DNA from 3 places in the Streptomyces sp. NPDC001339 genome. Region 2 is predicted to be linked to each of the others. Evidence: predicted binding sites of a transcription regulator. Region 2 holds the regulator's gene; each other region holds the start of a gene.
What was found. The regulator HrcA, encoded in region 2, represses chaperone genes, less so after heat shock. The targets are predictions, from matches to a motif close to TTNGCACTCNGNNNNNCNGAGTGCNAA.
Positions count from the first base shown of each region.

Region 1: a site for HrcA is predicted at 2,737-2,763, ahead of groES (co-chaperone GroES). Genes of this name have one in related genera too.
Region 3: a site for HrcA is predicted at 4,157-4,183, ahead of ACFY12_RS17180 (FmdB family zinc ribbon protein). Genes of this name have one in related genera too.

Region 1 covers NZ_JBIAWT010000005.1:185,943-192,846, reverse strand. Annotated here, with positions in the region: gene ACFY12_RS16295 (hydroxyacid dehydrogenase) at 1-392, shown strand, start outside; gene groL (chaperonin GroEL) at 494-2,119, opposite strand; gene groES (co-chaperone GroES) at 2,281-2,589, opposite strand; gene ACFY12_RS16280 (FtsW/RodA/SpoVE family cell cycle protein) at 3,078-4,439, shown strand; gene ACFY12_RS16275 (methyltransferase domain-containing protein) at 4,842-6,023, shown strand; gene tsaD (tRNA (adenosine(37)-N6)-threonylcarbamoyltransferase complex transferase subunit TsaD) at 6,136-6,904, opposite strand, start outside.
Region 2 covers NZ_JBIAWT010000009.1:244,436-251,339, reverse strand. Annotated here, with positions in the region: gene ACFY12_RS26675 (Uma2 family endonuclease) at 52-621, shown strand; gene ACFY12_RS26670 (DUF3097 domain-containing protein) at 599-1,435, opposite strand; gene ACFY12_RS26665 (MBL fold metallo-hydrolase) at 1,598-2,332, opposite strand; gene hrcA (heat-inducible transcriptional repressor HrcA) at 2,647-3,663, shown strand; gene dnaJ (molecular chaperone DnaJ) at 3,664-4,800, shown strand; gene ACFY12_RS26650 (nitronate monooxygenase) at 4,991-6,079, shown strand; gene ACFY12_RS26645 (16S rRNA (uracil(1498)-N(3))-methyltransferase) at 6,076-6,819, shown strand; gene ACFY12_RS26640 (OsmC family protein) at 6,875-6,904, opposite strand, start outside.
Region 3 covers NZ_JBIAWT010000005.1:401,890-408,793, forward strand. Annotated here, with positions in the region: gene ACFY12_RS17155 (AMP-binding protein) at 1-432, shown strand, start outside; gene ACFY12_RS17160 (hypothetical protein) at 1,114-1,437, shown strand; gene mscL (large conductance mechanosensitive channel protein MscL) at 1,479-1,976, opposite strand; gene ACFY12_RS17170 (hypothetical protein) at 2,259-2,558, opposite strand; gene ACFY12_RS17175 (S-methyl-5'-thioadenosine phosphorylase) at 2,805-3,638, opposite strand; gene ACFY12_RS17180 (FmdB family zinc ribbon protein) at 3,807-4,145, opposite strand; gene ACFY12_RS17185 (MFS transporter) at 4,346-5,647, opposite strand; gene ACFY12_RS17190 (potassium/proton antiporter) at 5,953-6,904, opposite strand, start outside.

The sequences.
Region 1 (6,904 bases), on a different contig from region 2:
TGTGCGCGGGGAGCGACATCGTCACCGTGCACGCGCCGCAGCTGCCCGCCACCCGCCATCTGCTCGGGGCCCGCGAGCTGGCCCTGATGCCGGACGGTGCCACCCTGGTCAACACCGCCCGCGGCTCGCTCGTCGACGGGACGGCGCTGCTGGCGGAGCTGCGCACCGGCCGCCTCCACGCCGTCCTCGACGTCACCGAGCCCGAACTCCCGCCGCCCTGCTCGCTGTTGTACGACCTGCCGAACGTCCTGCTCACCCCGCATATCGCGGGGTCGATGGGCGGCGAGCTGCACCGGCTGGCCGATGCGGCGCTGGACGAGGTCGAGCGCTATGTGAGGGGAGTGCCGTTCGCAGGTTCCGTACGGGCGGCCGACCTCGGCCATTCGGCCTGACCCCGTCCGGCGGTCCGGCCGGAACGGGCGAGGCCCGGCCCCCTCGGAAAGGGGACCGGGCCGTCGTACGCGCGTATGCGGGCATACGCGGGCGGGAGGCGTCAGTGCGCGTGGCCGTGACCGTGGCCGGCCTCGGCGGCGGGCTCCTCTTCCTTCTTCTCGACGACCAGGGTCTCGGTCGTGAGCAGCAGGGAGGCGATCGACGCGGCGTTCTCCAGGGCGGAGCGGGTGACCTTGACCGGGTCGATGACGCCGGCCTTGACCAGGTCGCCGTACTCGCCGGTGGCGGCGTTGAAGCCCTGGCCCTTGTCCTGCTCGGCGACCTTGGCGGTGATCACGTAGCCCTCGAGGCCCGCGTTCTCGGCGATCCAGCGCAGCGGCTCGACGGCGGCGCGGCGGACCACGGCGACACCGGTGGCCTCGTCGCCGTCCTTGCCGAGGTTGCCGTCCAGCACCTTCACGGCGTGGACCAGCGCGGAGCCACCACCGGAGACGATGCCCTCCTCGACCGCGGCGCGGGTCGCGGAGATGGCATCCTCCAGGCGGTGCTTCTTCTCCTTGAGCTCGACCTCGGTGGCCGCACCCACGCGGATGACGCAGACGCCACCGGCGAGCTTGGCGAGGCGCTCCTGGAGCTTCTCGCGGTCCCAGTCGGAGTCGGTGGACTCGATCTCGGCCTTGATCTGGGCGACGCGGCCTTCGACGTCCCCGGCGTTGCCGCCGCCGTCGACGATGGTGGTGTCGTCCTTGGTGATGGTCACGCGGCGGGCGGTGCCCAGCACGTCCAGACCGGCCTGGTCGAGCTTGAGGCCGACCTCCTCGGCGATGACGGTGGCACCGGTGAGGGTGGCCATGTCGCCGAGCATCGCCTTGCGGCGGTCACCGAAGCCGGGGGCCTTCACGGCCACGGCGTTGAAGGTGCCACGGATCTTGTTGACGACCAGGGTCGACAGGGCCTCGCCCTCGACGTCCTCGGCGATGATCAGCAGCGGCTTGGAGCCACCGGCCTGGATGATCTTCTCCAGGAGCGGCAGCAGGTCCTGGATGGACGAGATCTTGCCCTGGTGGATCAGGATGTACGGGTCCTCGAGGACGGCCTCCATACGCTCCTGGTCGGTGACCATGTACGGCGAGAGGTAGCCCTTGTCGAAGGCCATGCCCTCGGTGAAGTCCAGCTCCAGACCGAAGGTGTTGGACTCCTCGACGGTGATGACGCCGTCCTTGCCGACCTTGTCCATGGCCTCGGCGATCAGCTCGCCGACCTGCTTGTCCTGCGCGGACAGGGCGGCCACGGCGGCGATGTCGGCCTTGTCGTCGATCGGGCGCGAGGTCGCGAGGAGCTCCTCGGACACGGCCGCGACGGCGGCGTCGATGCCCTTCTTCAGGGCGGCCGGGGAGGCACCCGCGGCGACGTTGCGCAGGCCCTCGCGGACCAGCGCCTGGGCCAGCACGGTGGCGGTGGTGGTGCCGTCACCCGCGATGTCGTTGGTCTTGGTCGCCACCTCCTTGACGAGCTGGGCGCCCAGGTTCTCGTACGGGTCCTCGACCTCGACCTCGCGGGCGATGGTGACACCGTCGTTGGTGATGGTCGGGGCGCCGAACTTCTTGTCGATGACGACGTTGCGGCCCTTGGGGCCGATCGTCACCTTGACCGTGTCGGCAAGCTTGTTGACGCCGCGCTCAAGGGCACGACGGGCGTCCTCGTCGAACTTCAGGATCTTCGCCATGGGTAGCTGTCCTCTCATTGCGATCCTCGGCACGCAGTGGGGACCGCGGTGTCAAACGGAACTGCGCCCCTGCCCCGGGCTGTTCAGACTCGGGAACCAGGGGCGCAGATCACGGCAAATCTGGGTGAAGGAACATCTCCGCATGCGCGGAGCGAACCCTTTTACTTCTCGATGATCGCGAGCACGTCGCGAGCCGAGAGAACGAGGTACTCGTCGCCGTTGTACTTCACCTCGGTGCCGCCGTACTTGCTGTAGAGCACGACGTCGCCGACCTTCACGTCGAGCGGAAGGCGCTCACCGTTCTCGAAACGGCCCGGACCGACGGCGAGGACGGCGCCCTCCTGGGGCTTCTCCTTCGCGGTGTCCGGGATGACCAGGCCCGAGGCCGTGGTCTGCTCGGCGTCGAGCGGCTGGACCACGATGCGGTCCTCGAGCGGCTTGATGGCAACCTTGGAGCTGGTGGTCGTCACGATCCGACCTCCCCCTTCGGAGATCTCACGGGGTTAACTGTCTGAGGTGGCGACCAGGTGGATCCGTCGTCGCGGGTGCCGGACCTGCCCGTCGCTGTGTTCTGGCACTCCCCCAGGGAGAGTGCCAGAGCCGAGACTATGACGCGGTTAGCACTCGGTCAAGCGGAGTGCCAGCGCGGCGAGGAGCGGTTCCGGTGGCGGCGGTTGACCTGCCGATTTGCGCGGGTGCGGGTTCCCGCGATCCGCGCGGGCACGGGTTCATGCCAAATCGGACACATCTTCGCGTTTCCTGGCAACCACGCCCCCCACTGCCCTCGTCTACCTCCCCGACTACCGGGCCGATGAACCGGGTCCGGGGCATGTCATATGGCGTGGGAACCAGTCCGGACCGGCCCGTGCATTGACCATCGATGCGGAGGTAACGCGTGCGTGGACTGACCGGCGCTCCCCGGGCGAACGAGCAACCGGAGAGCGATGCCGAGCGCACCATGACGTTCGCCGCACTCGCCGCGGCCCCGAACCGCCGCAGAACCGAGGCCTGGCTCCTCGCATTCGTCGTCCTGATCGCCGTCTTCGGCTACGCCTGGACCGGGCTGGCGATGACCGGCCGGCTGCCCGGCGGCCTGACCGGCTTCTCGGTCAGCATGTTCTTCCTCGCCCTGGTGCCGCATCTGGTGCTGCGCCGCTTCGCACCGCGCGCCGATCCCCTGATCCTGCCGCTGGCGACCCTGCTGACCGGGATCGGCCTCGTCCTGCTGCACCGCCTGGACATCACCTACGCGCAGACGCCCAGACTGAAGATCGCGGAGGCGGCCAGCGGCCAGCTGGTGTGGTCGGTGATCGGGGTGGCGGTCTGCGTCGTCGCCCTGCTGGTGCTGCGCGATCACCGCATCCTGCAGCGGTACATCTACGTGATGATGGCGGTCGCGCTGGTGCTGCTGATGGCGCCGGCCTTCTTCGGTGCGGACACCTTCGGCGCCAAGCGCTGGATCCTCCTCGGCCCGCTGTCCCTGCAGCCCGGCGAATTCGTCAAGATCGCGATCACGGTGTTCTTCGCAGGCTACCTCACCGTCAACCGCGATGCGCTGGCGCTGGCCGGGCGCCGGTTCATGGGCATGCAGCTGCCCCCGGGCCGGCAACTGGCGCCGATCTTCACGATCTGGGTGATCAGCCTGCTGGTGCTGGTCTTCGAACGCGACCTGGGCACCTCGCTGATCTTCTTCGGCGTCTTCGTGATCATGCTCTACATGGCCACCGGCCGCACCAGCTGGGTCGTCTGCGGCCTGCTGATGGCCACGGTCGGCGCGGCCGTCGTCGGCACCCTGGAACCGCATGTCCACGGCCGGGTCACCGCCTGGCTCGACCCCATGCGGGCCTTCACCAAGGAGGGCCGGGCGGAGCTCATGTCCGACCAGCTCGGCCAGGCCCTGTTCAGCTTCGGCAGCGGCGGCATCAGCGGCAGTGGCCTGGGCCAGGGCCACCCCGAGCTGGTCGGCTTCGCCGGCAACAGCGACTTCATCCTCACCACGGTCGGCGAGGAGCTCGGCCTGGCCGGCGTGATGGTCGTGCTGGTGCTCTACGTCCTGCTCGCCCAGCGCGGCCTGCGGGCGGGGCTGATAGCCCGCGACCCGTTCAGCAAGCTCCTCGCGGTCGGCCTCGCCGGCGCACTGCTCCTCCAGGTCTTCGTCGTCGCCGGCGGCGTCACCGGCCTCATCCCCCTCACCGGCAAGGCCCTCCCGTTCCTGGCCAAGGGCGGATCGTCGCTGGTGGCGAACTGGGTGATGGTGGCGCTTTTGCTGCGCATCAGCGACCACGCGCAGCGCCGGCGTGAGCCGGTGCGCTCCCGCTAGGGGCCTTCCCACGTTGTCGGCTTTCCCGCCGTACCTCCGTTTCGCCGTTACGCCTGCGGCGGGCGTGGGTTTGTCGGGCGCGGGTCCGCTCCTCCGGACTTCGTCCTGCGGAGCGGCCCCTCCCGGGAGTGGGAGAAAAACGGTGAGTGGGGGTGTGCGTGAGTGGTCCACTGCCAGCAGACGATCGGCTACGTACACCCCCACCGGTCTTCTTCCACCCACCCACGGGAGGGGGCGCACCGCAGGACGCCAGTCCGGAGGGGCGCACCCGTGACGTAAAGCCCCGCGCAGCGGCAACGGCCCGCCGCCAGGCGCAACGGCGAAACGGAGGTACGGCGCCGCAGCCGACAACGTGGGAAGGCAGCCAAGCGCAGCGGAACGGCGGGAAGCGACAATGGCCGCGTGAACGTCGAGGAATTTGTCGAGTTGCTCGCCCCGGAGGGGCAATCGCTGCTGGAGGAGCTGCGGGGCTACGACCCCGCGGAAGAGCTGGCGGCAGCCACCCGGCTGCGGCGTACGCACGCCGCGCCCCTGGTGTCCGCGGCGCTCGGCCAGGCGCGGCTCCGGCAGCGCGCCGCGGCGAAGTTCGGGGCCGATGCCGGGCGGATGTACTTCACGCCCCATGGCGTGGAGCAGTCGACCCGTACGACGGTGGCGCGCCACCGCGCCGAGTGTTTCGCCGGGCTCGGGGTGCGCCGCCTCGCCGACCTGTGCTGCGGTATCGGCGGTGACGCGATCGCGCTCGCGCGGGCCGGGATCGACGTACTGGCCGTCGACCGCGACCCGCTGACCTGCGCGGTCGTACGGGCGAACGCCGATGCCCTGGGGCTGGCGGACCGTATCGAGGTGCGCTGCGCGGACGTGGCCGAGGTCGATGTCTCGTCGTATGACGCGGTGTTCGTCGACCCGGCGCGGCGCGGCGGCCGGGGCCGGATCTTCGATCCGGAGGCGTACTCGCCGCCCCTGTCCTGGGCCATCGGGACGGCTCGGACGGCCCGGTGCGCCGCGCTGAAGGTCGCGCCCGGCATTCCGCACGAGGCGATCCCGGACGACGCCGAAGCGGAGTGGATCTCGGACGGCGGGGACGTGAAGGAGGCCGTGCTGTGGTTCGGCGCCGAGCAGCCGGGGTTCCGGGCGACGCTGCTGCCCGGGAACGCCTCACTGTGGACCGCGCGGGACGCCATGCTGCCCGACCCCGAGCCGGGTCCGGTGGGCCGCTATCTGTACGAGCCGGACGGTGCGGTCATCCGGGCGCACCTGGTCGCGGAGGTCGCGGTGGAGGTCGGCGGCCGGCTGATCGATCCGACCATCGCCTACGTCACGTCGGACGAACTGGTCCCGACGTCCTACGCGACCGCGTACGAGATCACCGATGTGCTGCCGTTCCACGTCAAGCGGCTCAGGGCGCTGCTGCGCGAGCGCGGGATCGGCACCGCGGTGATCAAGAAGCGTGGCTCGGCGGTCGAGCCGGAGGAGCTGCGCAGGAAGCTGAAGCTGGCGGGCGGCGGCGACACCGTGACGATCTTCCTCACCCGGGTGGCGGGAGCACCGTCGATGCTGCTCGGACACCCGGCGAAGGCGTAAACGAGAAGGCGTAACCGAGAAGGCATCACCGAGAAGGCCTGAGCGCCGGGGAGGCGGCGGCAGCCGGTCGTGCTGCCTCCCCGGCGCTCAGGCGCGCGCTCAGGAGCAGAGGTCAGGAGTAGAGGTTCTGCTTGCTCAGCTCGTGGACGTGATCATGGGAGTGGCCGTGTCCGTGGCCATGGCTGTGCCCGTGGTCGTGGGCGTCCTCGGTGGCCGTGCCCGGTACGTGGGGTTCGGTGACGGGAAGCGAGGAGTCCGCCGAGAGGTCCCAGTCGGAGGACGCGCGGTTGCGGGCCACCATCTCCGCGCCGAGGGCCGCGACCATCGCGCCGTTGTCGGTGCACAGCTTGGGGCGGGGCACGCGCAGGGTGATGCCGGCGTCCTCGCAGCGGCGTTCGGCCATGGCGCGCAGGCGGGAGTTGGCCGCGACCCCACCGCCGATCATCAGGTGCTCGACGCCGTTGTCCCTGCAGGCCCGTACGGCCTTACGGGTCAGGACGTCGACGACGGCCTCCTGGAAGGAGGCCGAGACGTCCGCCACCGGAACGTCCTCGCCGGCCGCGCGCCTGGTCTCGATCCAGCGGGCCACGGCGGTCTTGAGGCCGGAGAAGGAGAAGTCGTACGCGGCGTCGCGCGGGCCGGTCAGACCGCGCGGGAAGTGGATCGCGTCCGGGTCGCCCTCGCGGGCGTAGCGGTCGATGACCGGTCCGCCCGGGAAGCCGAGGTTCAGCACCCGTGCGACCTTGTCGAACGCCTCGCCGGCCGCGTCGTCGATGGTCGAGCCGAGGGGGCGTACGTCGGAGGTGATGTCCTCCGACAGCAGCAGCGAGGAGTGGCCGCCGGAGACCAGCAGGGCCATCGTCGGCTCGGGCAGCGCGCCG
Region 2 (6,904 bases):
AGGCTGTCGACAACACAGCGGCAGGCGGGGACAGTTGGGTGGTTGGGCGCGGTGCGTGACCAGGCGATCATGGAGTACTTCGAGCAGTTCGAGCCGCCGGAGGGGGTGCGGGCGGAGCTGCTGCGCCGGAGCATCGTGCTGTCCGGGGGCCCGGATATTGTCCACAACAAGATCGTCACGAGAGTGATGAATCAGTTCCCGCGCGACGAATGGGCGCGCCTTCAGCTCCAGCACGTCGCGATCGCCGGTGAGCCGAGCTATCCGCGGCCCGACCTCGTCGTGATGGAGCGCGGGGCATGCGAAGGTGATGGCTGGCTCGTGCCGGCGTCGGATGTGACGATGCTGCTGGAGGTGGTCTCGGGAAGCAGCGTCGACCGTGACTACGGCCTCAAGCGATCCGTCTACGCAGCCGGGGGCATCCCGGCGTACCTCGTCATCGACCCGCACGATGCCCGCTGCGTACTCCTCACGGAGCCCTACGGGGCGGGGGAGGACGCCGACTACGAGGTCCAGCGCACCGTCCCGTTCGGTAAGCCGATCCGTATCGACGCCCTCGGCATCAAGCTCGACACCACCCAGTTCGGCACCCTGCCCGCCATCAACCGGCACCGCCGACCGTAACAAAATCAATCAACTCCTCCACCCGCCCCAGGAGTTGTGGCTCCAGGTCCTTGTAAGACCGCACGCCCGACAGAATCCGCTGCCACGCCGCCCCCGTGTTCTCCGGCCAGCCCAGCGCCCGGCAGACCCCCGTCTTCCAGTCCTGCCCGCGCGGTACGGCCGGCCAGGCCGGAATGCCGACCGACGACGGCTTCACCGCCTCCCACACATCGATGTACGGGTGGCCCACGACCAGCACATGCTCACCGGTCACCCCGGCCGCGATCCGGGACTCCTTCGAGCCGGGGACGAGGTGGTCCACCAGTACCCCCAGTCGTGCGTCCGGCCCGGGGGCGAAGCTGCGGACGATCGCCGGCAGGTCGTCGATGCCCTCCAGGTACTCCACCACCACGCCCTCGATGCGCAGGTCGTCGCCCCAGACCCGCTCGACCAGTTCGGCGTCGTGCCGCCCCTCGACGTAAATGCGCCCGGCGCGCGCGACCCGGGCGCGGGCGCCGGGGACGGCGAGGGAGCCGGACGCCGTACGGGCCGGGCCGCTCGGCGCCGCCTGCTGTCGCTGAGGGCGTACGAGGGTGACCACCTTGCCCTCCAGGAGGAAGCCGCGGGGCGTCATCGGGAAGACACGGTGTTTGCCGAAGCGGTCCTCCAGGGTGACCGTCGGGCCCTCGGCGGTCTTCTCACAGCGGATCACGGCACCGCAGAAGCCGCTGGTGACCTCCTCGACGACCAGATCGGGATCGGCCGGCACCTCGGGTGCGGGCCGCTGCTTCTTCCAGGGAGGCGTGAGGTCGGGACCGTACTGTCTGCTGCGCATGCGCCAGACGATAGGACAGCCGCGGAGGCGCGGCGGAGCGAAGGCGGCGGGAAAGCGCAGAGAAGGCAGCAGGTCAGGCGGCGAGAAGGCAACGGTCAGGCGGGAGAGGGCACCAGGCCAGGCGGTGAGAAGGCAGCGGGCCGGGCGGGAGAGGGCGGCGGGTCAGGCGGGAGACACGCCGAAGCGGGCGGCCAGCGCGTCCCGTTGTGCCCGGACGAAGGCGGCGTCCACCACGGCGCCATGGCCGGGCACATACACCGCGTCCTCGCCGCCGAGGGCCAGCAGCCGGTCCAGGGCCGCCGGCCACCGCCGCGGCAGTGCGTCCGGGCCGGCCTGCGGTTCGCCGGACTCCTCGACCAGGTCACCGCAGAAGACGATCTCGGGGGCGCCGTGCCGGCCGGGCACCAGGACGGCCAGGTCGTGCGCGGTGTGGCCGGGACCCACATTCGCCAGCAGCACCGGGCGGTCGCCGAGGTCGACGGTGAGCTGGTCGTGCACATGGTGGTGCGGGACGACGAGCAGGTCGGTGGCCTCCGCGGCGGCGTCCCGGTCGACACCATGACGGATCGCGTCGTGCCGCAGCGCGTCCTTGTCGCGGCGCAGCAGGTCGCCGAGGCCGGCCGCGCCGAATACCGCGACGCCGGCGAAGGCCGCGGTGCCCAGGACGTGATCGAAATGCGGATGGGTGAGCGCGATATGCGTCACGTCCCGGCCCAGCACACCGCGGACCGACCGGCGCAGATCCGCGCCGTCACGGATGGTCGCGCCGGTGTCGACGATCATGACGCCGGACGCCCCGGCGATCACCCCGATCGTCTCGTCCCAGCCCGGCATCCGGCGCCTGGCGACGCCTTCACCGAGCTGTTCCCACCCGGCCTCTTCCCAAGCAGTGCGCATACCGAGACGCTAGCCCCCTCGCGATGGCGTTGCCCGGCGGACCGCCTGATCATGGCCATCGACATCATGGCCGGCCAGCTACCACGTCGGCCACCTGCGACGATGGTGATCACGGTGAGGTGAGCGGACCATCCGGTGACGGCCGGCGGACCGTCCGAGGCGGCCGTCGGGCGTGCGTCGGGTGCGCGCTGCGTGAGGCGGGCCTTGCCGTGCCGGTGCTACCCGGCCGTACACTGGCTCATGGTCTGGCACTCGGCCCGGGTGAGTGCCAGGAGAAACGAGACGGCGGGACGGCCGGACTGGAGGTGCGCAGGATGCTCAGTGAACGCAGGCTGGAAGTGCTGCGCGCCATCGTCCAGGACTACGTCGGGACGGAGGAGCCGGTCGGCTCCAAGGCACTCACGGAGCGCCACAAGCTCGGGGTCTCCCCGGCCACCATCCGTAACGACATGGCCGCGCTGGAGGACGAGGGCTACATCGCCCAGCCGCACACCAGCGCCGGGCGGATCCCGACCGACAAGGGCTACCGCCTGTTCGTCGACCGGCTGGCCGGCGTCAAGCCGCTGTCCAGCCCGGAGCGGCGGGCGATCCACAGCTTCCTGGACGGCGCGGTCGACCTGGACGATGTGGTGGGCCGCACGGTCCGGCTGCTGGCGCAGCTGACCCGGCAGGTCGCGGTGGTGCAGTACCCGTCGCTGACCCGGTCCACGGTCCGGCACGTCGAGCTGCTGGCGCTGGCCCCGGCCCGCCTGATGCTCGTACTGATCACGGACACCGGACGGGTCGAGCAGCGGCTGGTCGACTGCCAGGCGCCGTTCGCCGAGGCCTCCCTGGCCGACCTCCGGGCGCGGCTGAACAGCCGGGTCGTGGGGCGCCGGTTCACGGACGTGCCCCAGTTGGTGCAGGATCTTCCGGAGTCCTTCGAACAGGAGGACCGCGGCACGGTCTCGACAGTGCTGTCGGTGTTGCTGGAGACTCTGGTGGAGGAGACCGAAGAGCGGCTGCTGATCGGCGGTACGGCTAATCTCACCCGCTTCGGGCACGATTTCCCCCTGACCATCCGTCCGGTACTGGAGGCCCTTGAGGAGCATGTGGTGCTGCTCAAGCTCCTCGGGGAGGCCAAGGACTCGGGCATGACCGTACGTATCGGGCATGAGAACGCCCATGAAGGCCTGACCTCGACCTCGGTGGTCACGGTCGGTTACGGTTCGGGCGACGAGGCAGTCGCCAAACTCGGCGTGGTCGGACCGACCCGCATGGATTACCCCGGAACGATGGGAGCGGTACGCGCAGTGGCACGTTACGTCGGACAGATCCTGGCGGAGTCGTAAGTGGCCACGGATTACTACGCGGTCCTGGGCGTACAGCGCGATGCCTCGCAGGACCAGATCAAGAAGGCGTTCCGCCGGCTGGCGCGCGAGCTGCACCCGGACGTGAACCCGGACCCCAAGACCCAGGAGCGGTTCAAGGAGATCAACGCCGCTTACGAGGTCCTGTCGGATCCGCAGAAGAAGCAGGTCTACGACCTCGGCGGCGACCCGCTCTCGCAGTCCGGCGGCGCCGGTGGCGGCGCGGGCTTCGGCGCGGGCTTCGGCAACTTCTCGGACATCATGGACGCCTTCTTCGGCACCGCGTCGCAGCGCGGCCCGCGGTCGCGGACCCGCCGCGGCCAGGACGCCATGATCCGGCTCGATGTCGAGCTGAGCGAAGCGGCCTTCGGTACGACCAAGGACATCCAGGTCGACACCGCAGTGGTGTGCACGACCTGCACCGGCGAGGGCGCCGCCCCCGGCACCTCCGCCCAGACCTGCGACATGTGCCGCGGCCGTGGTGAGGTCTCCCAGGTCACCCGGTCCTTCCTCGGCCAGGTCATGACGTCGCGGCCGTGTCCGCAGTGCCAGGGCTTCGGTACGGTCGTGCCGACGCCGTGCCCCGAGTGCGCCGGCGACGGACGGATCCGCTCCCGCCGGACCCTGACCGTCAAGATCCCGGCCGGTGTCGACAACGGCACCCGCATCCAGCTCGCGGGCGAGGGCGAGGTCGGCCCCGGCGGCGGCCCCGCCGGTGACCTCTACGTCGAGATCCACGAGCTGCCGCACCCGGTCTTCCAGCGGCGCGGCGACGATCTGCACTGCACGGTCACCATTCCGATGACGGCGGCGGCGCTGGGCACGAAGTGCCCGCTGGAGACGCTCGACGGGGTGGAGGAGGTCGACGTCCGGCCCGGCACCCAGTCCGGCCAGTCGATCCCGCTGCACCAGCGCGGGGTGACCCACCTGCGCGGCAACGGCCGCGGCGACCTGATCGTCCACGTCGAGGTGCAGACGCCCGGCAAGCTCGACCCCGAGCAGGAGGAGCTGCTGCGCCGGCTCGCCAAGCTGCGCGGCGAGGAACGGCCCACGGGGCAGTTCCAGCCGGGGCAGCAGGGGCTGTTCTCGCGGTTGAAGGATGCGTTCAACGGGCGGTAGGCGAGGGGCCGGGGGTCCGGGGGGTGTCCCCCGGGCAGGCACAGTCAGCCGGGGCAGCAGGGGCTGTTCTCGCGCCTGAAGGACGCCTTCAACGGGCGGTAGGCGGGTCCGGCTTTAACGGGCGGTAGGCGGGTCCGGCCGGGGTCCGCCCCGGTTCGGAGCGGCGCGGTGGGCGTGACACGATGTGCGCATGCCCACCGCGCTGACCGATCTCTGCCGTCATCCGATCGTGCAGGCCCCCATGGCCGGGGGCGGCTCAGGCCCCGCGCTGGCCGCCGCCGTCTGTGGCGCCGGCGGCCTCGGCTTCCTCGCCGCCGGCTACAAAACCGCCGACGGCATGTACCAGGAGATCAAACAGCTGCGGTCGCTGACCGACGGGCCCTTCGGCGTCAACCTCTTCATGCCGCAGCCCGCCCTGTCCGACAGCTCCGCCGTCGACGTCTACCGCGAGCAGCTCGCCGGTGAGGCCGCCTGGTACGAGACCGAACTCGGCGACACCGACGGGCCCGCCGACGACGGTTACGAGGCCAAGCTCGCGATCCTGCGGGAGGACCCGGTGCCGGTGGTGTCCTTCACCTTCGGCTGCCCCCCGCGCGCCGTCCTCGACGCCTTCGCCGAGGTCGGTACGTACACCGTCGTCACCGCCACCACCGTCGCCGAGGCCCAGGCCGCTCAGTGGTCGGGCGCGGACGCGGTCTGTGTGCAGGGCGTGGAGGCCGGCGGTCACCAGGGCACCCACCGGGACGATCCGCACGCGGACGGGACCGGCGCGAGCCTGGGGCTGCTGGCGCTGCTCGGCCAGGTCCGCGAGGCGGTGCGGATCCCGGTGATCGCCGCGGGCGGGCTGATGCGCGGGGCGCAGATCGCCGCCGTACTGGCCGCCGGGGCGACCATGGCGCAGCTGGGCACCGCCTTCCTCGCCACCCCCGAGTCGGGCGCCAGCCCGCTGCACAAGCAGGCGCTCACCAACCCCCTGTTCACTCATACGGAGTTGACCCGGGCGTTCTCCGGACGGCCGGCCCGCGGGCTGGTGAACCGTTTCCTGCGCGAGCACGGCCCGTACGCGCCGGCCGCCTACCCCGCCGTCCACTACCTCACCTCCACCGTGCGCAAGGCCGCCGCCAGGGCGGGCGACCCGCAGGGCATGAACCTCTGGGCGGGCCAGGGCCACCGGCTGGCCCGGCAGATGCCCGCCGCGCGGCTCGTCGAGGTCCTGGCCACCGAACTGGACGTGGCGCGCGCCGCGTTGACCCGTCCCACCCCCGGAAGTGCCTCATGACCGCGCCCGTCTTCCTCATCGATTCGCTCGCGGACGTACGGGCCGGCGGCACTCTGACGCTGGACGGCCCCGAGGGGCGGCACGCGGTGTCGGTGCGCCGGCTGCGGGCCGGCGAGGAGATCGTGCTCACGGACGGCCAGGGCGCCGGCGCCTACGGCACGGTGGCCGCTGTCGAGGGCAAGGACCGGCTCACCGTCGCCGTCGCGGAACTCCGCACCGAGGAGCCGCCGAGCCCGGCCATCACCGTTGTCCAGGCGCTGCCCAAGGGCGACCGCGGCGAACTGGCCGTCGAGACGATGACCGAGACCGGTGTGGACGCCATCGTGCCCTGGCCGGCGGCGCGTTGTGTCACCCAGTGGAAGGGCGAGCGGGCCGCCAAATCGCTGGGCAAGTGGCGTGCCACGGCCCGGGAGGCCGGCAAGCAGTCGCGTCGGCTGACCTTCCCCGAGGTCGCCGACCCGCTGACGACGAAGCAGGTGGCGGCGCTGCTCGCGGACGCGGACTTCGCCGCCGTCCTCCACGAGGAGGGCAGCTCCCCGCTCGCCACCGCCGAACTCCCCGCCACCGGCCGGATCGTGCTCGTCGTCGGCCCCGAGGGCGGCGTCTCCCCGGAGGAGCTCGCCACCTTCGCCGAGGCCGGCGCCACGCCGTACCGGCTGGGCCCGACGGTCCTCCGCACCTCGACGGCCGGCACCGCGGCGACGGCCCTTCTTCTGGGGCGTACGGGCCGCTGGAGTTGAGCGCGACGGCCGCCCGGTGCCGCGGTGGCGCCGGACGGCCGTCGCCGTCGTCGCGTCAGACGAGCTGGGCGTCCAGCGTGATGTT
Region 3 (6,904 bases), on a different contig from region 2:
ACGCACGGCATGCTTCTCGACCAGGCCGAACGTGCTGCCGCCGCCCTCGCCCGGCTCGGTGTGCGGGCCGGTGACCGGGTCGCGGTGCACCTCCCACTGGTACCCGAGTCGGTGATCGCCACGCTCGCCTGTGGGCGGTTACATGCGATACGCGCCACTCTGCCGGTGTCGCTCACGGTGCCCGAACTGGTCGCACGGACCCGCGAGTCGGATGCCCGGGTGCTCATCACGGCGGATGCGGCGTTCTGGGACGGGGCCGTACGGCCGGTGAAGGCGGTGCTCGACCATGCGCTGGCGCGGGGTGCGGCCGCGGGGGGCGCACCGAAGCGGTCGGTGCTGGTGGTGAACCGGTGCTCACGGCCGGTGTCCTGGAAGCCGGGGCGCGATCTGTGGTGGCATGAGGCGCTGGCCGACGCGGACGACAGCTGCTGACTTCACCAGGGGGCTCTCGCCCGCTGACTGGCTTCAGCGCGTGGACTCTCACTCGCTAGAGCCGCAAAACGGGTCATAAGCCTCGCTGTCACCTAGCGTGGAATCCGTGTCGCAGCGTTCGGACGCTCCGCCTGTTCCGGCTGTTCCGGATTCCGCCCCGCGGACACCGTGTTGGAGGCAGCCCCGATGGCGTGGGGCCCCCGTTCCATCCGCCGGTGCGGGTGCGCTGTCCGCCGGACCCGGCCGACCAGGAGTTACGGCGCTGCGCGGGCACACGGAACAGGAAGGCGCGGTCCCCATGGCCCCCGAAGAACACGTTCATGCCAGGCATCCCCTGCCCGGCACCGAGCGCAGCCGTCCGCGTCGGCGCGGTCACGGCTCCCAGAGTCCGCCGACCCGGCCTTACGACAATCAGCGCCCGCACCCCATACCCACCCACGACAAAAGCCGCTGATACGGGGGAGGGGACGGCACGGGCATCACGGGCGGCGCGAACGCGGCCGAACACGGGCGGCGTGAGCTGCGACCGAAAGGCACGGGCGGCGTGAACTGTGCCCGAAAGGCACGGGCGGCGTGGGCTGCGGCCGAAAGAGTGCGGCGAGTCTCTGCCGTCGGAGTGCTGTGAGCGCTGTGGGGCTCTGCCGTCCCGGTGCCGGGGCCCTCCGCCCGTACCCTGGAGGCGTGAGCACCACCCGCGAATCCGAGTCGGCCGCCGAGCCCCAGGCGACCTCACCGGCTGTCCCGTCGGCTGCCCAGGCCGTCGAGGACGTCGAAGCCGTTCCGGCCTCCCCGGGGGGCGCTGAGGGCGATGCCGAGGAGGGCGGCAAGGTCGTGGCCCCGGCGCGCCCGGTGTCCGCGTCCGCCGCGCGTCTGATCTTCGACGACCCGCTGAGCCAGCGGTCGTCCGATGACACCGACCGGGGCTGGGGCGAGCGCCCGACCGGCGGTGACAGTGCCGGCGATCTCGCCCGCTTCCTCGACGAAAAGCCGCCCCACCACCTCTGAGCGAGGCGTCGGGGGGGGCTTGTGCCGTCCGCCGGCGCCTCCTACTCGTGCGTCTTCTGGATGCCGATGTTGCCCGTGGCCGACGTGAGCGAGCCGTTGCGCTGGGCGAGCAGTGCGTCGCGGATCTCGGTGAGCAGCTCGATCTCGGTCGGGGGTGGCGGGGTGTTGTCGGTCGGCTTCTTGGCCTCCTGGCGCTGCTTCCACTTGTTCATCGGAAGGATCATGAGGAAGTAGACGACCGCGGCGGTGATCAGGAACGTCAGAGCGGCGCTCAGCACCGAGCCCCAGAGGATGTAGATGCCGTCGGTGTACGCGCCCGTCTTCTTGTCCACGGTGCAGGCGGCGCTGAGGCACGTCTTGTAGTTGTCGAGGTTCTGTGAGCCGAGGGCGCCGACGATCGGGTTGATCACGCCCTTGACCACGGCATTCACGATGTTGGTGAATGCCGCACCGACCACGACCGCGACCGCCAGCTCGATGACGTTGCCGCGCATCAGGAATTCCTTGAATCCCTGAAGGATGCCCTTGCTCTCGCTCACCTGACAGCCTCTTTCCACGCTCACTAGGGACACCGCAACATACGGCAGGGCGGGGCGGGGATGTCCAGCCGCGCGATCCGAACCGGCGATCGCTCGGAGCGTCGGTGCGGAACGTACGGAGACGGAGGGAGTGGGGCCGGTACGTCCCGCGGGTGGGGGAGAGGGGGTCTCGGCGGTACCGGCGTGGTGGGCGCGTCCTCGTTGGCGCGCGCGGGGTGCCCCGCCACCCGCAGCAGTGTCGCCCGGCGTACGGAGAGACGCCAACTTGATCTTGGGGCACGATTACCGCCCTCCGAGCGCCGCCGTCGACGGGCAGCCGGCGGCGGGAGGAGTCCGTACGGCGCCGTACGAGGCGGCGCCGGCCAGCGCTGCGGCGGTCAGGGCGAGTCCGGCGGCCAGTATCCGCCGCCGTGTGGCGCGTGCCCAGCGCAGTCTGCCGCCGCCGGGCCGTACCGGGGCGAAGTGGGGCACTTCACATCGCGGGGGTGTGGGGAGGGGCGGGGAGGCGAGGGCGTTCGGTGGGGTGTGCGGCAGGGGCGTGGACAGGGGTAGGGGAGTGGACATGGGCAGGGGCAGGGGCATGGGTGGTCACCGCCTTGGAGTGGCGTCGGGTGAACTGGCGGTCACCACCGTGCCGTAGTTCGCGTGCGGCCGCTCAGGGCTGTGGACGACCTCGTCGTTGTGGATAACTCGGTCACCCGGGAGGGGCTGCCAGACCGCCCAGAACGGCTGCCAGACCGCCCAGGACGACTGCGGGAGGCGCCCAGGACAGCTACGTGGGAGGCGCCCCCAGGCGGGACGGGCCGGACGGCTGCCGGAGCAGGGCGGCTAAGGGAGTTCGATGCCCAGGTCCCAGCCCGCGTGGGCGTCGGCGCAGAGGCAGTTGCGGTCCGCGTTGTCGGGGAGGGCCGCGACCGTGTCGAAGAGGACCTCGCGCAGCCGGCCGACGTTCTGGGAGAAGACGCTCAGGACTTCCTCGTGGGAGACGCCGTCGCCGGTCTCGGTGCCCGCGTCCAGGTCGGTCACCAGCGTCAACGACGTGTAGCACAGACCCAGTTCGCGTGCCAGGACGGCCTCGGGGTGGCCGGTCATGCCGACCACCGACCAGCCCTGGGCGGCGTGCCAGCGCGATTCGGCGCGGGTCGAGAAGCGGGGGCCCTCGATGACGACGAGGGTGCCGCCGTCGACCGGCTCCCAGTCGCGGCCGCGCGCCGAGGCGAGCGCGGCCTCACGGCCGACCGGGCAGTACGGGTCGGCGAAGGTGACGTGGACGACGTGGGGAATCTCCCCGTTCGGCAGCGGTACGCCGTCGAAGTACGTCTGCGCGCGGGCCTTGGTGCGGTCCACGAGCTGGTCGGGGATCAGCAGCGTGCCGGGGCCGTACTCCGGGCGCAGACCGCCGACCGCGCACGGGCCGAGGACCTGGCGTACGCCGAGCGAGCGCAGGGCCCACAGATTGGCGCGGTAGTTGATGCGGTGCGGCGGGAGGTGGTGCCCACGGCCGTGCCGGGGCAGGAAGGCGACCTGGAGGCCGGCGATCTCGCCGAGGAACAGCGAGTCGCTGGGGGCGCCGTAGGGGGTGTCGACGGTGATCTCGGTCACGTCGTCGAGGAAGGAGTAGAAGCCCGAGCCGCCGATGACACCTATCTGCGCGTCAGCCATGGCGGCCACACTAGCGGGTGACCCACCAGGGCGGGGTCTCCTGTGGACATCTCCTGGATGCCTCTGGACGCCTCCCGCGGGGATCTCCTGGCGCCGGGCTGTCACACGCACCGGGCCCCGCCGTCGGCTGACGGCAGGGCCCGGTGGAGGGTGCGTACGGGGCGCGGCTCAGGCCGCGGAGCTGGTGCTCGTCGTGCTGCTGGAGGACGCCGCGGTCGAGGTGGACGACTTGGCGTCGGAGCTGCTCGACGAGGAGCCGGCGGAGTCCGAGGAGGACGACGAGGCGTTCGACGAGGAGGAGCTCTTCGCGGGGCTGCTGCTGGACGACGAGCCGCGGCTGTCGTTGCGGTAGAAGCCGGAGCCCTTGAAGACGATGCCGACCGCGGAGAACACCTTCTTGAGGCGTCCGTTGCAGCTGGGGCACTCGGTGAGCGCGTCGTCGGTGAACTTCTGCACCGCCTCGAGGCCCTCGCCGCACTCGGTGCACTGGTACTGGTAGGTCGGCACTTGACTTCCTCCTGGCACTCTCACTCGATGAGTGCTAACGACGCTCCATCTTGCAGTATTCCGGCCCGTCAGTCCACCGCGACCGGCGTACGGTGACGGACTCCACGTCCGGTCCACGTCCGGTCCACGTCCGGTCTCCGCTCGGTTGGCGCCCGGTCTGCGCCCAGGCGGAGGTACGGCTCAGCGTCCGGCGGCCCCGGTCAGCTGCTCGCCAGCTGCTGTTCCCGTTCCCGGCTCTCCAGCCCGGTGGCCGGGGCCTCGGCGCCGCCGCCCTGGGAGGCGATCACGGTCGAGGAGTGCGGCACCAGGCGGGCGCGGAGCGTCATCAGGACGACGAAGGCCAGCGCCGTGCCGGCCAGCGGCACCAGGAATCCGGTGCTCGGGCCGAAGCGGTCCGCCAGCTGGCCGGCGAACGTGGACGCGGCCGCCTGGCCGAGCGCGACCGAGCCGGTCAGCCAGGTGAACGCCTCGGTACGGGCGGTGGCCGGCACCAGGGAGTCGACGAGCGTGTAGCCGGTGATCAGCGCGGGCGCGATGCACAGACCGACGAGCAGGCCGACGGCGCCCAGCAGCGGAACGGAGGTGACCGCCCACAGCGGGGTGGTGGCCAGCGCCAGCAGTCCGTAGGCGGTGAGCAGCCGGCGCCGCGGGCCGATCTTCCAGGCGATCGCGCCGCAGGCGATACCGGCGAGCATGTTGCCGCCCGCGAAGATCCCGTAGAGGACGCCGTTGATGCCGGGCTGCCCGATGTCCTGGGTGAGCGCGGTCAGGGAGACCTGCATACCGCCGAAGACGGCGCCGATGCCGAGGAACGCGGCGATCAGGACGCGGACGCCGGGCACGGACAGCGCCGAGACGCGCGGCTTGTCACCGGCCCCGGCCCGGTGCACCGGCGGCTGGCTGCGCTTCTGCGTGGCGAACAGCAGCCCGCCGGCCAGCGTCAGCGCGGCCTCGGCGACCAGACCGGCCGCCGGGTGGACGCCGGTGCACAGCGCGGTGGCCAGTACGGGGCCGACGACGAAGGTGAACTCGTCGGTGACCGACTCGAAGGCGGCGGCCGTGGGCATCAGGGGACTGCCGCCGAGCCGGGCGGCCCAACGGGCCCGCACCATCGGGCCGACCTGAGGAGTCGAGGCGCCCGTAGGGACCGCGACGGCGAACAGTGCCCACAGGGGGGCGTGGGCCAGGGCGAGCGCGATCAGTACCGAGACGCCGACGGCGTGCACCAGTACGCCGGGGAGCAGCACCGCGCGCTGGCCGAAGCGGTCGGCGAGCTTGCCGCACTGCGGGGCGAACAGGGCCATCGAGATACCGGTCGCGGCGGACACCGCGCCCGCGGTGCCGTAGGAGCCGGTGGTGGACTCGACGAGCAGCACGATGCTGATGGTCAGCATCGCGAAGGGCTGCCGGGCCAGGAAGCCGGGCAGCAGGAATGTCCATGCACCAGGGGTGCGGAGCAGTTGTCCGTATCCGGGACGGGATTCCTTGACCGCGGTTGCCACGGCCGGGCCTTTCTGCCGCCTGGTAGCGCACCGCCCGCGAGGTCGTCACGGGTGCGCGCCGAGAGCTGTCCTCTCGCGCAGGACCGAGTGATACCGCGTGGTCCGCACCCCGAGAGGTGGCTGCGTGTGGCAGGGGACCGCGGCCGCCGAGCGGTCGCGCCAGCTCTGCATCAGGCAGAGTTGGTTCAACTTGTTCGCTCTGCATACTACAGGGCGGGCGCAAGCCGGGGCCTGGGATTGGGCAGGGCTTTACGTAAATTCCCTTGGTATCCGTGGAGACCCCGGCCACATTTCCGGCGGCGCCCTCACCGTCCCCCGTGCCGCCCGGCCCGCCGCCCCGGCGCCCCGCCCGCCCCCAGCCAGCCGGCCAGCTTGCCGCCCTGGGAGACCGCCTGCAGCCGTCGCTCGGCCGTGTCGCGCACCGGATCCGTGGCGACGACCAGTAGCTCGTCACCGTGCTGGAGCACCGTCGAGGGGGAGGGCACGAAGCTGGAGCCGTCCCGTACGACGAGGGTGACCGCGGCGCCCTTGGGCATCCGGAGCTCACCGACCTCGACACCGTGCATACGGGAGGCCGGGCCGATGGACGTCGAGAGCAGGTGGCCGCGCAGCCGCTCCAGGGGGGCCGACTCGATGCCCAGGTCGGCGGCCTCCTCACCCTCGCCCAGCCGCAGCCGTCTGGCCAGCCAGGGCAGGGTCGGCGTCTGGACGAAGGTGTAGACGATGACCAGGACGAAGACGATGTTGAAGACCGTCTCGCTGCCGGGGACGTCGTTCACCATCGGGATGGTGGCCAGCACGATCGGGACCGCGCCGCGCAGCCCGGCCCACGACAGCAGGGCCTTCTCCTGCCAGGGCACCCGGAAGGGCAGCAGCGAGACGAGGACGGACACCGGCCGGGCCACGACCGTCAGGATCAGGCCGATGAGCAGCGCCGGAACGACGTCGCCGAGCAGCTTGTGCGGGGTGGCCAGCAGGCCCAGCAGGACGAACATGCCGATCTGGCCGATCCAGCCGAGGCCCTCGGCGAAGCCGCGGGTGGCCGGGGCGTGCGGCAGTTTGGCGTTGCCGAGGATCATCGCGGCCAGGTAGACGGCGAGGAAGCCGGAGCCGTGCGCCAGTGCTCCGGCCGCGTACGCGGAGACCGCGATGGCCATCACGGCGATCGGGTAGAGACCGGAGGCGGGCAGGGCCACATGCCGCATGCCGTACGCGCCGAGCCACCCGATGGCCAGGCCGACGGCGGCGCCGATGGCC